3 regions of the Kitasatospora sp. cg17-2 genome follow, and region 1 is predicted to be linked to each of the others. Evidence: riboswitches for the same ligand, from Rfam matches in the RefSeq annotation. Region 1 holds a riboswitch; each other region holds the start of a gene.
What was found. A riboswitch is a leader RNA that binds a small molecule or an ion and turns the genes downstream of it on or off. The one in region 1 is predicted to bind S-adenosylmethionine.
Positions count from the first base shown of each region.

Region 2: linked by a shared signal. The riboswitch ahead of ACW14Y_RS34955 (IclR family transcriptional regulator) and the one ahead of ACW14Y_RS13540 (aminotransferase class V-fold PLP-dependent enzyme) in region 1 are both predicted to bind S-adenosylmethionine.
Region 3: linked by a shared signal. The riboswitch ahead of thrC (threonine synthase) and the one ahead of ACW14Y_RS13540 (aminotransferase class V-fold PLP-dependent enzyme) in region 1 are both predicted to bind S-adenosylmethionine.

Region 1 covers NZ_CM132923.1:3,314,014-3,318,697, forward strand. The annotation lists gene ACW14Y_RS13525 (hypothetical protein) at 1-122, opposite strand, end outside; gene ACW14Y_RS13530 (rhomboid family intramembrane serine protease) at 324-1,175, shown strand; gene ACW14Y_RS13535 (Lrp/AsnC ligand binding domain-containing protein) at 1,172-1,453, shown strand; gene ACW14Y_RS13540 (aminotransferase class V-fold PLP-dependent enzyme) at 1,519-2,883, opposite strand; SAM riboswitch class IV at 2,938-3,055, opposite strand; gene trpD (anthranilate phosphoribosyltransferase) at 3,163-4,239, opposite strand; gene ACW14Y_RS13550 (hypothetical protein) at 4,401-4,684, opposite strand, start outside.
Region 2 covers NZ_CM132923.1:8,324,948-8,329,631, forward strand. The annotation lists gene ACW14Y_RS34940 (FAD-dependent monooxygenase) at 1-1,222, opposite strand, end outside; gene ACW14Y_RS34945 (CGNR zinc finger domain-containing protein) at 1,346-1,897, shown strand; gene ACW14Y_RS34950 (hypothetical protein) at 1,948-2,697, opposite strand; SAM riboswitch class I at 2,814-2,956, shown strand; gene ACW14Y_RS34955 (IclR family transcriptional regulator) at 3,151-3,864, shown strand; rRNA gene ACW14Y_RS34960 (16S ribosomal RNA) at 4,494-4,684, shown strand, end outside.
Region 3 covers NZ_CM132923.1:4,617,008-4,621,691, forward strand. The annotation lists gene ACW14Y_RS19395 (cold-shock protein) at 1-179, opposite strand, end outside; gene ACW14Y_RS19400 (ubiquitin-like small modifier protein 1) at 765-1,040, opposite strand; gene thrC (threonine synthase) at 1,092-2,399, opposite strand; SAM riboswitch class I at 2,418-2,549, opposite strand; gene ACW14Y_RS19410 (glucosyl-3-phosphoglycerate synthase) at 2,725-3,735, shown strand; gene ACW14Y_RS19415 (alpha,alpha-trehalose-phosphate synthase (UDP-forming)) at 3,783-4,684, shown strand, end outside.

The DNA.
Region 1 (4,684 bases):
CCGGCCAGGTCGAAGTGGAGGAACTCGGTCACCCGGGCGGTCCGGGTCACGTCGAAGCGGGTCAGGTTTCCGCAGAGCGTGCAGCGCCAGCGCGTCTCGGCAGTCAGGGCGGGGACGGTCATCGGGGGTCCTCTCGGGTGGTCCCTGAACGGGCTCGGGCGCTCCCCCCGGAGCCCCGGCGTCGGCGGCGGGAGGCGGGAATGCCCGCCCCAAGCCTATTGCCTGGGGCAACCTTCCCGGCCACCGGCCGAGCACTCCCGGGCGGTAGCCCACCTGCCGTAACCGCGCGGTGCCCGCCCGGCACCGGGGGGATGCTGGAGCCCATGGCGATCCCGGTCCCCCACCCCGGCGCGCACCGCGGCCGACCGGCCGCCGCCGCTCCGGCCGTCTGCTACGCGCTGATCGCGCTGAACACCGCGGTCTTCCTGCTCGGACCGGCCGCGGGGCTCAACCCGCTCTACGGCCGGGACCAGGCCCGGGTCTGCGCCGAACAGCGCTACGAGCAGCGCTGGGGGGCCGTCCCCGCCGAACTCCTGACCGGTCACCCGCTGACCTCGGACCAACTGGCCGAGGCCCCCGAGCCGGTACCCGGCTGCCCGGCCTCGGCCACCCCCGGCAAGCACCCGGCGCTGTCCGTGCTCAGCGCGCTCTTCCTGCACGCCGGCTGGCTGCACCTGCTCGGCAACCTGCTCTTCCTCCACGTCTTCGGCCCGGCCGTGGAGCACCGGCTCGGCCGCCCCCGGTTCCTCCTCTTCTATCTGGCGGCCGGCGCGCTGACCACCTACGGCTTCGCGCTGGCCGAGGCGCACTCGGCGGACTCGACCCGGGTGCTGATCGGCGCCTCGGGGGCGATCTCCGCCGTGCTCGGCGCCTACCTGCGCTTCCACCCGCACGCGCGGGTCACCACGCTCGTCCCGCTGCTGCTCTTCCTGCCGCTGCGGTTCCCGGCCTGGCTGGTGCTGGGCCTCTGGTTCGCGCTCCAGTGGTGGTCGGTGCACTCGGCCGGACCGGGGGTGGCGTACCTGGTGCACGTGATCGGCTTCGGGGCGGGCTTCCTCTACGCCTGCACCCTGGCCGAGCGCCGACCCCGCCGACCCCGCCGCACCCGCCCCCGCGACGGTGCGACCGACGCCCGCTACCCTGGCGGCACCTCACAAAGGAGTACGCCACCGTGATCACCGCCATCGTCCTGATCAAGACCAGCGTCGACCGCATCCCGGAGATCGCCGAGGCGATCGCCGCCATCGAGGGCGTCAGCGAGGTCTACTCGGTGACCGGCGGCTACGACCTGGTCGCGATGGTGCGGGTGCGCCGGCACGACGACCTCGCCGAGGTGATCCCCGGCCGGCTGAACAAGGTCCCGGGCGTGGCGCACACCGAGACCCAGATCGCCTTCCGCACCTACTCCCAGCACGACCTGGAGGCCGCCTTCGCGATCGGCCTGGAGGAGTAGCCCGGCGGAGGCCCGACCGAGCGGAGGCCCGACCGAGCCGAGGCGCGGCCGAGCCCGACGGGGCCTCAGCCCTCCCGGCGGGTGTCCGCGACGCAGCGGCCGCCCTCGTTCCGGTAGCTCCACGCCGCGCCGTCCGTGACCAGCTCGCGGACGGCGGTCAGGAACCGGTCCACGTGCTCGTCCGGAGTACCGGCGCCGAAGCTCACCCGGATCGCGTTCAGGCTGCGCTCGCCCGGCAGCGAGGCCTCCGGCGCGCCGCACTCCGAGGGCGCGGCCTCCTCGTCGCCGAGCAGCGTGCGCACCAGCGGGTGGGCGCAGAACAGGCCGTCCCGCACGCCGATGCCGTACTCCGCGGACAGCGCGGCCGAGAAGTGCGAGCTGTTCCAGCCCCGGACGACGAAGGACAGCACGCCCACCCGGTCGGCGTCGGCACCGAACAGGCTCAGCACCCTGACCTCGGGGACCTCCGCCAGACCGGCCTTCAGCCGGGCGACCAGCGCCCGCTCGCGCGCCTCCAGCGCGTCGAACCCGGCCTCGGTGAGCGCCCGGCAGGCCGCCGCGATCGCGTACACGCCGATGACGTTCGGGGAGCCGGCCTCGTGCCGGGCCGGGCCGGTGTGCCACTGCACGGCCACCGAGCCGTCGGTCTCCCGGGCCACCGTGCGGGTGGCGCCGCCGCCGGCCAGGTACGGCTCGGCCTCGTCCAGCCAGTCGGCGCGGCCGGCCAGCACCCCGGCGCCGAACGGCGCGTACAGCTTGTGGCCGGAGAAGGCGATCCAGTCGACCCCCAGCTCGCGCACCGAGACCCGGTGGTGCGGGGCCAGCTGCGCGGCGTCCAGCACCACCCGGGCGCCGTACCGGTGGGCGGTCCTGGTCAGCTCGGCGACCGGCCAGAGCTCGCCGGTGACGTTCGAGGCGCCGGTGACGCAGAGCAGCTTCGGGCCCTCGGGCGCCTCGGCGAGCGCGGCGTCGAAGGCGGCGACGGCCTCGGCGTGCGAGCGGGGGGCGCGCAGACAGGTGACGGTCAGACCGGCGTGCGCCCAGGGCAGCAGCGAGGCGTGGTGCTCGGTCTCGAAGGCGAACACCTGGGTCCCGGCCGGGACGGCGCCGGCCAGCAGGTTGAGCGAGTCGGTGGTGGCGCGGGTGAAGACCACCTGGTCGCCCTCGCGCAGGTCCAGGAACTCGGCGACGGTGCGGCGGCTCTGCTCGAACAGGTCGGTGGAGAGCTGGGACAGGTAGCCGGCGCCGCGGTGCACGCTGCCGTAGTAGGGGGCGTAGGCGGCGACCTCGTCCCAGACCCGCTGGAGCGCCGGGGCGCTGGCGGCGTAGTCGAGCGCCGCGTAGGCGACCTTGTCACCGTTGGCGAGCGGGACCTCGACGTCGTGGCCGAGAACGGGGAGGGGGGCGAGGAGGTCGGTAGCAACAGACACGGGGATGCACTCCGTCTACGGGTCAGGGACCCCGGGAGTGCGTAGTCATCCGGGTGTCCGCGCTTGCCACGCGGACGGCTCGCCGCACGGCCCGGTCCTCACCCAGGGCACCCCGCCACGGAAGGAGGGTTGCCGGACAGCAAGCTGGGGCTTGTCGCTGTCACTCATGACCTGGCCAAGACTGTAGATCCGGTCCGCCCCCCGGTCAAACAAGGGTCCACATCCCGGACACACGTCGGGGCCCACCGGGAGGATTCCCGATGGGCCCCAACCGCCTTGTCACACCCGGGCGGTGGCCTCCGACCAGTGCTTCAGCAGGTCCCGCGCGGCACCCGAGTCGACGGCCGCCGCGGTACGCCGCATGGCCGCGCCGATCTGCTCGACGAGCGGGGCGTCGGTGAGGTCCAGCGCCACCAGTGCGGCCGCCGAGTTCAGCAGCACCGCGTCCCGGACCGGCCCGTGCTCCCCGGCGAGCACCCGGCGCGCGACCTCGGCGTTGTACGCCGGGTCCGCGCCGCGCAGCGCCTCGATGCCGACCGGCTCGATGCCGACCTCGCGCGGGTCGAACACGGTCTCGGTGACGGCGCCGTCGCGGACCACCCACACCCGCGAGGTGGTGGTGATCGTCAGCTCGTCCAGTCCGTCGTCGCCCCGGAAGACCAGCGCGGTGGCACCGCGCCGGGCGAGCACGCCGGCGATCAGCGCCGCCAGCCGGGTGTCGAAGCAGCCGATCGCGTGCGCCGTCACCCGGGCCGGGTTGGTCAGCGGCCCCAGGATGTTGAACGCGGTGGGCACCCCGAGGTCGCGCCGGGCCGGCGCGGCGTGCCGCATCGACGGGTGGAAGGTCGCGGCGAAGCAGAAGGTGAGCCCGACCTCCTCGGCGATCTCGGCGACCCGGCGCGGCCGGAGGTCCAGGCTGATGCCCAGCTTCTCCAGCACGTCCGAGGAGCCGCTGGACGAGGAGGCGGCCCGGTTGCCGTGCTTGACCACCTTGGCCCCGGCCGCGGCGGCGACGATCGCGGACATGGTGGAGATGTTCACGGTCTTGGCCCGGTCGCCGCCGGTGCCGACGATGTCCACCGCCGGGCCGGGGATGTCCAGCGGCTCGGCGTGCGCGTACATCGAGTCGACCAGTCCGGAGATCTCGTCGACCGTCTCGCCCTTGGCCCGCAGCGCCACCATGAACCCGGCCACCTGCACCGGAGAGGCCTCGCCGCTCATGATCCGGTCCATCGCCCACGCGGTGGCCGAGCGGTCGAGGTCCTCCCCCCTCAGCAGCGCCGACAGGATGTCCGGCCAGGAGCGGACCACCTGCGCGGGGTCGCTACCACCGTTCGCAGGCTGCACGTTCACCATGGCTGACTCCAGCTCTCGCTGCCCCGGCTCACCGGGGAAGGACGTAGGGACGGAGTCAGCCTATCGAGCGGCGGGCCGCCGGGGCTCCGCCGTTCACCCTTCTTCTCTTGTCGTGAGACGCCGGGTGGGACGCGGGGCGGGAGACCGGGCCGGGACCCGGCCTAACGGGCGGCGGGCGCCCGCTTGGCCAGCCGGGCCCGCAGCAGCGTGGCGGCGGCCTCGGCCAGCGCCACCGGGTCCACCGGCTGGGAGATCGCCGCGTCGGCCCGGCTCCAGGCGGCCAGCCAGGAGTCCTGCGGCCGGCCGATCAGCACCAGCACCGGCGGGCAACCGTAGATCTCGTCCTTCAGCTGCCGCGCGAGCCCGAGCCCGCCGGCCGGCACCGCCTCACCGTCCAGGACGCAGAGGTCGACGCCACCCTTCTCCAGCGCCTTGAGCACCGCGG
Region 2 (4,684 bases), 5.0 Mb from region 1:
TGCGGGGGTCGGGCGCGGTGTCGGGGATGACGGCCGTGGAGCGGTACGCCGCCGTGAGCAGCAACTCGTCGTCGATCCGATAGCCGTTCCGGGCACGGGAGTTGTCCAGCGAGTGGTCGATGACCTGCCGGGCCAGCGGGCGGCGTTCGTCCTGGTAGCTGTCCAGCAGGGCCGGGCCGGCGGTCCCCGTGACGACGGAGGCGAGCTTCCAGGCCAGATTGTCCGCGTCGCCGATCCCGGTGTTCATCCCGTGCCCGCCGGTCGGGGGCACCACATGGGCGGCGTCGCCCGCGAGCAGCACCCGGGAGCGGCGGTAGGACTCCGCGAGCCGGGCGTCCATCCGCCAGGTCATGGTGTCCCGGACGGTGACGTCCAGGTCCGGCAGGCCGGCGGCCTCCCGGACCAGGCGCGCCAGCTGCCGATGGTCGCCCAGGGCCTCGGGGACTCCGCCGGCCACGGGGTCGAACGGGTACTGGTAGATCCAGTGGCGGTCGTTGTCCACGGCCATGAAGCCGCCGCGGCCCGGCTCGGTGAGGAAGTACGAGGCACTGGCCCGGTCGGCCACGACCTCGCCGAGCGGCGCCTCGAAGCGGACGCTGAGGTAGTGGCCGAGGCCGGTCGGCCCCTCCATCGCGATCCCGGCACCGGAGCGGACGGTGCTCGCCGCGCCGTCGCAGCCGACCAGCCAGTCGGCGCGCACGGTCCGTCGGTGACCGGTGGCCCGGCCCTCCAGGGTCGCCAGTACACCCTGCCCGTCCTCGGTGAAGGCGACCAGGCGGGTGGCGAACTCGACGGCGTCGGGGGCGAGTTCACGGGCCCGGCGGAGCAGCACGGCCTCCAGGGCGTCCTGGGAGCAGATCAGGCCCGGCGCGGGGGTGCGTTCGGCCCCCGCCGCCGCCCCGTCCGCCGTCCTGTCCGTCGGCCCGTGCGCCGCTTCGGTGCGGACGAAGTCCGGGTCGACCAGGCTCCGGCCCCGGTAGAAGCGCACGTGCGAGGCCGGGAGCCCGGCCCGCCGGATCTCCTCCTCCAGGCCGAGGCTCCGGAAGATCTCCATCGAACGTGCCGAAACCCCACGGGCCTTGGGGTGCAGCGAGGTGCCGGGACGGGCCTCGACCAGCAGGTGCCGCACGCGGTGGGCGGAGAGCAGGAGGGACAGGGTCAGGCCGACCGGGCCTCCGCCGACGATCAGTACGGGCGTCGCCGCGGGGAATCGGGATCGCACGGGTCGCATGCCACTCCAGACCGTTGTAACGGCTAATATTCGATTTCGAAGTTACCATGAGCGGGTAGGAGCGGGAGCGCGGCACCGTGGGAAGCTGCGGCGGACGATCGGAGAGACCACGCCATGACCGACGACCTCAGCGGCGGCAACCCCCGCGGCCTGCACTTCGTCACCGAACTCGCGAACACCGTCCGGGCCGACCCGGAAGCGGGCGCCGCCGAACTCCAGGGCCTCCTGGAACGCCACGGCGGGCCGCCCTTCCGGCTCACCGACGCCGACGCCCGGGAACTCCGCACCGCCACGGACCACTTGATCCGCATCCTCGGCACACGCGACGAGGACGAGGCCGCCGAGGCGATCAACACCCTGCTCGACCAGTACCCGGCCCGCCCCCGCCTCGTCCGCCTCCCCGGCCGGCCCTGGTCCCTGCACACCCAGGCACCCCCCGCCGCCGGCCTCACCCACTGGCTGCTCTCCACCGCCGCCCTCGCCCTCGGCCTGTGGCTGAGCGAACGCGGCTCCTGCGCCTGGGGCCGGTGCGCCGCACCCGGCTGCGACCGCTTCTTCATCGACGCCGGCCGCCGCGACCCGCAGCGCTTCTGCACACCGCGCTGCGCCACCCGCGTCCGCGTCGCCGCCCACCGGGCCCAGCGCGCCGGCGGCCGGACCGGGTGAGGGCGAGAGCGGCGGGGGCGTGATTCAGGGGCCCGGAAGGCCCTCGGGGTTCAGCACTGCCAGAGGAACGCCGCGTCGGAGCAGGGGGAGCAGGTGAAGGCGTAGGCCCGGCCGCTGCCGAAGTTCATGGCGGTGAGGGGATCGGGGCCCTCCTGGAGCTGGACGGCGAGCCGCATCGGCTCCGCGCAGGTCGCACAGCTCGGCGTCCGGTCGTACTGGAGCCAGGCGGGTGTGCCGTTGAGCTGGCCGAGGACGTGGTTCCGGGGACGGCCGGTCCGGGCCGCCCAGGCGGCGCGGGCGCTGTCGAAGTCCGGGGCGTCCGGGAGGAGTTGGGGTTCGACGGCGCGGGTGGCGCCGAGGAGCAGGACCTCGTCCTCGTCGTCGTCCTCGTCGTCCTCGAACTCGTCCTCGTCGGGGTCGTTCTCGTCGGGGTCGTCCGGGGTGTCGTCCTCCTCCCCGTTCTCGTCGAGGTCGGCCGGCCCCGGAAGGGGGATCGGCACCAGCCCCTGGGCCGGGAGGACCAGTGCGAGGTTGGCGCCCGAGCGGGCCTCCCAGTCCTGGCAGACACCCGGACGGTTCTGGCAGGCGAACAGCACCAGCAGCCGGTCCTGCTGCCCCGGACCTCCGGTGACGGCGGCGCCGGACCCGTCCAGCACGATCTGCGCGAGGAACTGCAGCGGGCCGCCGCAATCGGCACAGGACGGCCAGGCGGTGCCGGGCGGGGCGAGCGGCACGCCGCCGACGCGGGTGACCGTCGTGTCGGCCGCGACCGGGCCGCCCTCGGTGATCAAGGTCGTCATGCGGCCCGACTGTAGGACACCGCGCCGACAGCGCCGGGCCGGGCGCGGGCACTGCCCGGCCGCAGCCGGGGGGCGGGCTTGGCGGGCGGGAGGGGGAGTCTTGTATCGTTCCTCGCGAATCATCCAGAGGGGTGGAGGGACCGGCCCTACGAAGCCCCGGCAGCTCCCCGTTCGACCCGGCGTCCGAAGTACGCGCCGTGCCGTGCGGGATCAGTGCCAACTCCGGCCTGTCGCCAATGTGGCGCGGGAAAGATGAGGAGACACGGTGCTCTCTGTGCTGTCCTTCCCCCGGGCGCTTCCCGTCCCGGACCTTTCGCGTACCCGTCTCGTGCCCGGCGCAGCCAATCGGCCGACTTCTGCGGCCCGCCCTCGCTGACCACCCCCCGGCTCCCCGCGGGGGGCCTCCGCGAGCGCGCCCCGGGCGGCTCGCGGGACCTGAGACGGAGACATCCCATGGAGAACACGAGCGGCGTCGGCGTGCTCGACAAGGTCACCTCGATCCTCGGCACCCTGGAGGCCGGTCCGGCCACCCTGGCCGGACTCGTCGCGGTGACCGGCCTGGCCCGGCCCACGGCGCACCGGCTCGCCGTCGCACTCGAACAGCACCGGCTGGTCGCCCGGGACGTGGAGGGCCGCTTCATCCTCGGCCCCCGGCTCGGCGAGCTCTCGGCGGCCGCCGGGGAGGACCGGCTGCTGGCGGCCGCCGGTCCGGTCCTCGCCCGGCTGCGCGACGTCAGTGGGGAGAGCGCCCAGCTCTACCGCCGGCAGGGCGGCGTCCGGATCTGCGTGGCCGCCGCCGAGCGACTCTCCGGCCTGCGCGACACCGTCCCGGTGGGGGTCACCCTCCCGATGAAGGTCGGCGCCGCCGCCCAGGTCCTGCTGGCCTGGGAGGAGCCCGAGCGGCTCCACCGGGGCCTCCAGGGGGCCCGCTTCACGGCGACGGCGCTGAGCGGTGTCCGGCGCCGGGGCTGGGCCCAGTCGATCGGGGAACGCGAGCTGGGCGTCGCGTCCGTCTCCGCGCCGGTCCGGGGCCCGGCCAACCGGGTGGTGGCCGCCGTCACCGTCTCCGGTCCGATCGAACGGCTCACCCGCCACCCCGGAGCCCTGCTCTCGCAGACGGTCGTCGAGGCGGCCGACCGTCTCACCGAGGCCCTCCGCGTCACCTGACGCGCCCCGGTCGCGGGGAGGTCTGTCCGCCCCCGCGACCGAGGCCGCGGCCGCACCCCGGCGGTGCTCCCGGCCCGGCCGGGCGCGATTTGTTCTGGGCGCGCAGGCGGAGTACTGTCGCCCAGTCGCCTGGCAGGGAGCACCGGACACGCAACAGCGCGGACGGTCCCGAGGCGGCCAATCCTCTGGAAATAACATCGTCACCCGGCTTCGGGTTTCTTTGTCGTGTCCATTTGTGGGGATTGCGGCCGGATTCGCTTTTCGGAGCGGGGGTCGGCTAGAGTTTGGAACGTCGGACGGGGCGTCAAGCCGCAGAAGACAGCAGCGAGTTGGATGAAGGAAGCGCCGGGAACGGCACGGAAAACATCTGATAGGCTGGGAACACGAAAGAACGAAGCGCCCGGAGGGCCGGTGTGAAAGCCGCCTGAAGGAAGTGTCCGTTCCTTGAGAACTCAACAGCGTGCCAAAAGTCAACGCCAGATATGTTGACATCCCCGGCCTCGGATTCTTCCGGGGTTGGAGATTCCTTTTGAAGTAAAACACTAGCGAGGACGCAGTGCGCGGGGCCGCCCTATTCCGGTGGTTGCCGTGCCGCTCGACGCGAGTGCCGACCCGATTACGGGTAATCATTCACGGAGAGTTTGATCCTGGCTCAGGACGAACGCTGGCGGCGTGCTTAACACATGCAAGTCGAACGGTGAAGCCCTTCGGGGTGGATCAGTGGCGAACGGGTGAGTAACACGTGGGCAATCTGCCCTGCACTCTGGGACAAGCCCTGGAAACGGGGTCTAATACCGGATATGACCTGGGACCGCATGGT
Region 3 (4,684 bases), 1.3 Mb from region 1:
GCCTGCGGACCCTTCTGCCCCTGAGAGATCTCGAACTCGACCCGCTGGCCCTCCTCAAGGGTGCGGTAGCCGTCCATCTGGATCGCGCTGTAGTGGACGAAGACGTCCGCACCACCGTCGACCGCGATGAAGCCGTAACCCTTCTCCGCGTTGAACCACTTGACGGTGCCCTGAGCCATTCCGAACTCCCCTAGTGCTGTGCTGGCCCTTCACGCGCCCGCAGGTCTGCGGGCCCGGGTCTGGTTGGAGGCCGGCCCGGGGAACCCCCCCTGGGCGCAGCCGCGCACGCCACAATCCTCCCGATGACGCCGAACGGCATCCGGCGAACGGGCGATTGCGTCGACCGCGGCTGAATGTATCCGGATCGACGCCCTCTGCAACAGGGTCAATGGCGGGGAATTCACCCGCGGCAGCGCAGGACAGGACGGGCGCAATCGGGAGAAAGTCCTGCATTCTCCGCCGGACATAGCGGACGTATTACCAGAAATCCCCGCCAGAATTCTGACACCGGCCTGACATGTATCCAGGTCCCGGGTCCCTCGCGACTCCCGCCGGAGGGGAGCCGGCGGTGGTGGCGGTGCGGTGGATTCGTTCCCGGACCAGGGGGACGGGCGCGCCCTGTTCCCGGTCCAGCGACACTTTACTCCGCCCGGGACCGAAGATATTCCCGCCAAAATGCGCACGGCCGTCCGCGGCACGGAATTCCGTGCCGCGGACGGCCTTCGACGACGCGCCCGCCCCGGGGGGAACGGACCGCCCGCGGATCACCCGCCGGCGACCGCCGGGATGATCGAAATGCTCGCGCCGTCCTTGATCTCCGTCTCCAGGCCCTCGGCGAACCGCACGTCGTCGTCGTTCACATAGACATTGACGAAACGGCGCAGCTTGCCGGTGTCGTCGAGGATCCGCGCGGCGATCCCGGCGTGGTTGCGCTCCAGGTCGGCGATCACCTCGCCCAGCGTGGCGCCCTCGGCGGGCACCTCGCTGACACCGCCGGTGTAGGTGCGCAGGATGGTCGGGATGCGGACGTTGGCGCTCATGGGGGTCTCCTCGTTACGGGCGCGGAACGGGTCGATCGGGGGGCGGCGGAATCAGGCGGAGGCCAGGCCGGCGCCCCGGAAGGCGTCCAGGGTCGGCCGGATGACGGCGGTCATGCCGGCCTCGGAGACCGCGTCGAGGGTCTTCAGCCCGTCACCGGTGTTGATGGCGACGGTCTCCTTCGACGGGTCCAGCTGCCCGGTCTCGACCAGCTTCCTGAGCACGCCGACGGTCACGCCGCCCGCGGTCTCCGCGAAGATGCCCTCGGTCCGGGCCAGCAGCCGGATCGCCGCCACGACCTCCTCGTCCGTGACGTCCTCCACCGCGCCGCCGGTGCGCCGGGCGATGTCCAGCACGTACGGGCCGTCGGCCGGGTTGCCGATCGCCAGCGACTTGGCGATGGTGTCCGGCTTGACCGGCCGGATCACGTCGTGGCCGGCCTTGTAGGCCGCCGAGACCGGCGAGCAGCCCTCGGCCTGGGCGCCGAAGATCCGGTACGGCCGGTCCTCGACCAGGCCCAGCTTGATCAGCTCCTGCAGACCCTTGTCGATCTTGGTGAGCTGGGAGCCCGAGGCGACCGGGATCACGATCTGCTCCGGCAGCCGCCAGCCGAGCTGCTCGCAGATCTCGTAGGCGAGCGTCTTGGAGCCCTCGCCGTAGTACGGCCGCAGATTGACGTTGACGAAGCCCCAGCCCTCGCCGGCCGGGTCGCCGATCAGCTCCGAGCAGAAGCGGTTCACATCGTCGTAGTTGCCCTCGATGCCGACCAGCTCGCCGCCGTACACCCCGGCCATCACGACCTTGCCCTGCTCCAGGTCGTGCGGGATGAACACGCAGGACCGGAAGCCCGCCCGGGCCGCCGCCGCGCCGACCGCGCCGGCCAGGTTGCCGGTCGACGAGCAGGACAGCGTGGTGTAGCCGAACGCCCGGGCCGCCTCGATGGCGCAGGCCACCACGCGGTCCTTGAAGGAGTGGGTGGGGTTCCCGGAGTCGTCCTTGATGTGCAGCTGCCCGGTGAAGCCGAGCTCGCGGCCCAGGTTGTCCGCCTTCACCAGCGGGGTCCACCCCGGGTTGAGGTTCGGCTTGGTCGCCACGTCGGCCGGGACGGGCAGCAGCGGCGCGTAGCGCCAGATCGACGACGGACCGGCCTCGATCCGCTTGCGCAGCTCCTCGGCGCCCTCGCTGCCGAAGTCGTAGGCGATCTCCAGCGGACCGAAACACTCGAGACAGGCGAAGCTGGGACCGAGCGGGAACCGGGTGCCGCACTCGCGACAGGACAGCGCGGTGGCGGGGCCGAGGTCGACGGATGGGGGTCCCCCCGGCCGAAGGTTGGGGGAAGGTGCGACGGTGTCGATAGCCATGATGGGCGGAGGCCTCTCTCCTCATCTTCCCCGTGACGCGGTCGCGCCCGGGACGGAATTGGCACCTGTCCCGCCGGGGCGTGAAGCCAGCCGTGCGAGAAGGTTGCCGGGACGTCAACGGGCCGTTCCCTCAGTCCCTCTGGATGAGCTCTGTGAAGTTGTGGGTTCTGCTCAGCGGAGACCCCGGCGTGCGAAGGTCCGATCGCTGTACGAAGACTGTATCCGAAGGCGTCGGCCCCGAACCCGACCGTCCGCCACGCGAGATGACCCGTCCCAACCTCCCCCGGGCTCCGGCCGGGGGACCCCATCCGTCGAGGAGAGCACCGTGCCCGCCGAACCGACCCCCGCGCTCCTCCCCGAGACCGCGTCCTGGCTGCGCCGGCGCTCGTGGACCGCGGCCGACCGACCGGTTCACACCCTCCCGGCCGCCAAGCGCGCCCTCGGTCCGGCGGGCACCGTCAGCGTCGTCCTGCCCGCCCTGGACGAGGAGGCCACCGTCGGCGAGATCGTCCGGGTCATCCGGCGGGAGCTGATGGAACGACTACCGCTGGTGGACGAGCTGGTCGTGGTCGACTCCGGTTCCGTCGACGCCACCGCCGAGGTCGCCGCCGAGGCCGGGGCCACCGTCGTCCACCGGGACACCGTGCTGCCCCGGCTGCCCGCCGCCCCCGGCAAGGGCGAGGTGCTGTGGCGTTCGCTGCTGGTCACCCGCGGCGAGATCGTCTGCTTCGTGGACGCCGACCTGCGCGAGTTCGACCCGGCCCTGGTCTCCGGCATCATCGGCCCGCTGCTCACCGATCCGGACCTCCAGCTGGTCAAGGCGATGTACGACCGGCCGCTGGAGACCGACGGCGCGGTGGTGCCGGCCGGCGGCGGCCGGGTCACCGAACTGGTCGCCCGTCCGCTGCTCAATCTGCACTGGCCGGAACTCGCCGGTTTCGCCCAGCCGCTCGGCGGCGAGTACGCGGCCCGCCGCTCACTGCTCGAACGGCTGCCCTTCCCCACCGGCTACGGCGTCGAGCTCGGCCTGCTCGTCGACGCCCTGGAGACGGCCGGACTGGACGCGCTCGCCCAGGTGGACGTCGGCATCCGCCACCACCGGCACCAGGACGCCCAGGCACTCGGCCGGATGGCGGCCACGATCTACCGCACCGCGCTGGAAAGACTGGACCGCACCCACCGGCTGAAGGCCTCCGCCGACCTGGTCCGCCCACTGCTCACCCAGTTCACCCGCGACCCGCTGACCCGCGCCTTCGCCGCCCACACCCACCCGGTCACCGCGACCGAGCGGCCGCCGATGCACACCGTGCCCGAGTACGCCACCCGACGCCGATGACCCGTCCCGCGGGTTTGCCGCCCCGGACCCCCGGCAACGAACCAACCATGGGTGATCTCACGACCGAGCGTTCGAATCCGACCGGCACCGCCCCCGTCCTGGTGGCGTCCAACCGGGGACCGGTGTCCTTCGGCACCGCGGACGACGGCACACTGACCCTCCGCAGAGGCGGCGGCGGACTGGTCTCCGGGCTGTCCGCGATCGACGACCCGGACGCCGTCTGGGTCTGCGCCGCCCTGTCCGACGCCGACCGCCGGGCCGCCCGCGAGGCCCCGGACGGACGGCTCGACCGGGCCGGCCACGACGTCGGCGGCCAGGCCGTCCGGATGCTCGGCATCGACCCGGAGACCTTCGCCCGCGCCTACAACGGCATCGCCAACTCGACCCTCTGGTTCGTCCACCACCTGCTCTGGAACACCCCGACCGCCCCCGTCTTCGACGCCGGCTTCCGCACCGAGTGGGCGGCCTACACCGCGTACAACACGGCCTTCGCCGAGGCCCTCGCCGCCGAGGCCGCCCCCGGGGCCGCCGTCCTGGTGCAGGACTACCACCTCTCCCTGGTCCCGGAGCTGCTCCGCGCCGCCCGCCCCGACCTGCGGATCGGCCACTTCTCGCACACCCCGTGGGCGCCGCCCGAGTACCTGCGGCTGCTGCCCGACGACATCGCCGGGGCCGTCCTCACCGGCATCCTCGGCGCCGACCGGGCGGGCTTCCTGACCCGCCGCTGGGCGCTCGCCTTCGCCGACTGCTGCGAGCGGTACCTCGGCGCGGACGTCGACCGCGAGGCGCTCACCGTGACGCACGGCGGCCGCACCACCGCCCTCGGCGTCCACGGCCTCGGCGCCGACGCCGACTTCCTGCGCGAGCGGGCCCACCGGCCGGACGTCGACGAGCGGCTCGCCACCCTGCGCGCGACCGTCGGCGACCGCCGCACCGTCGTCCGGGTCGA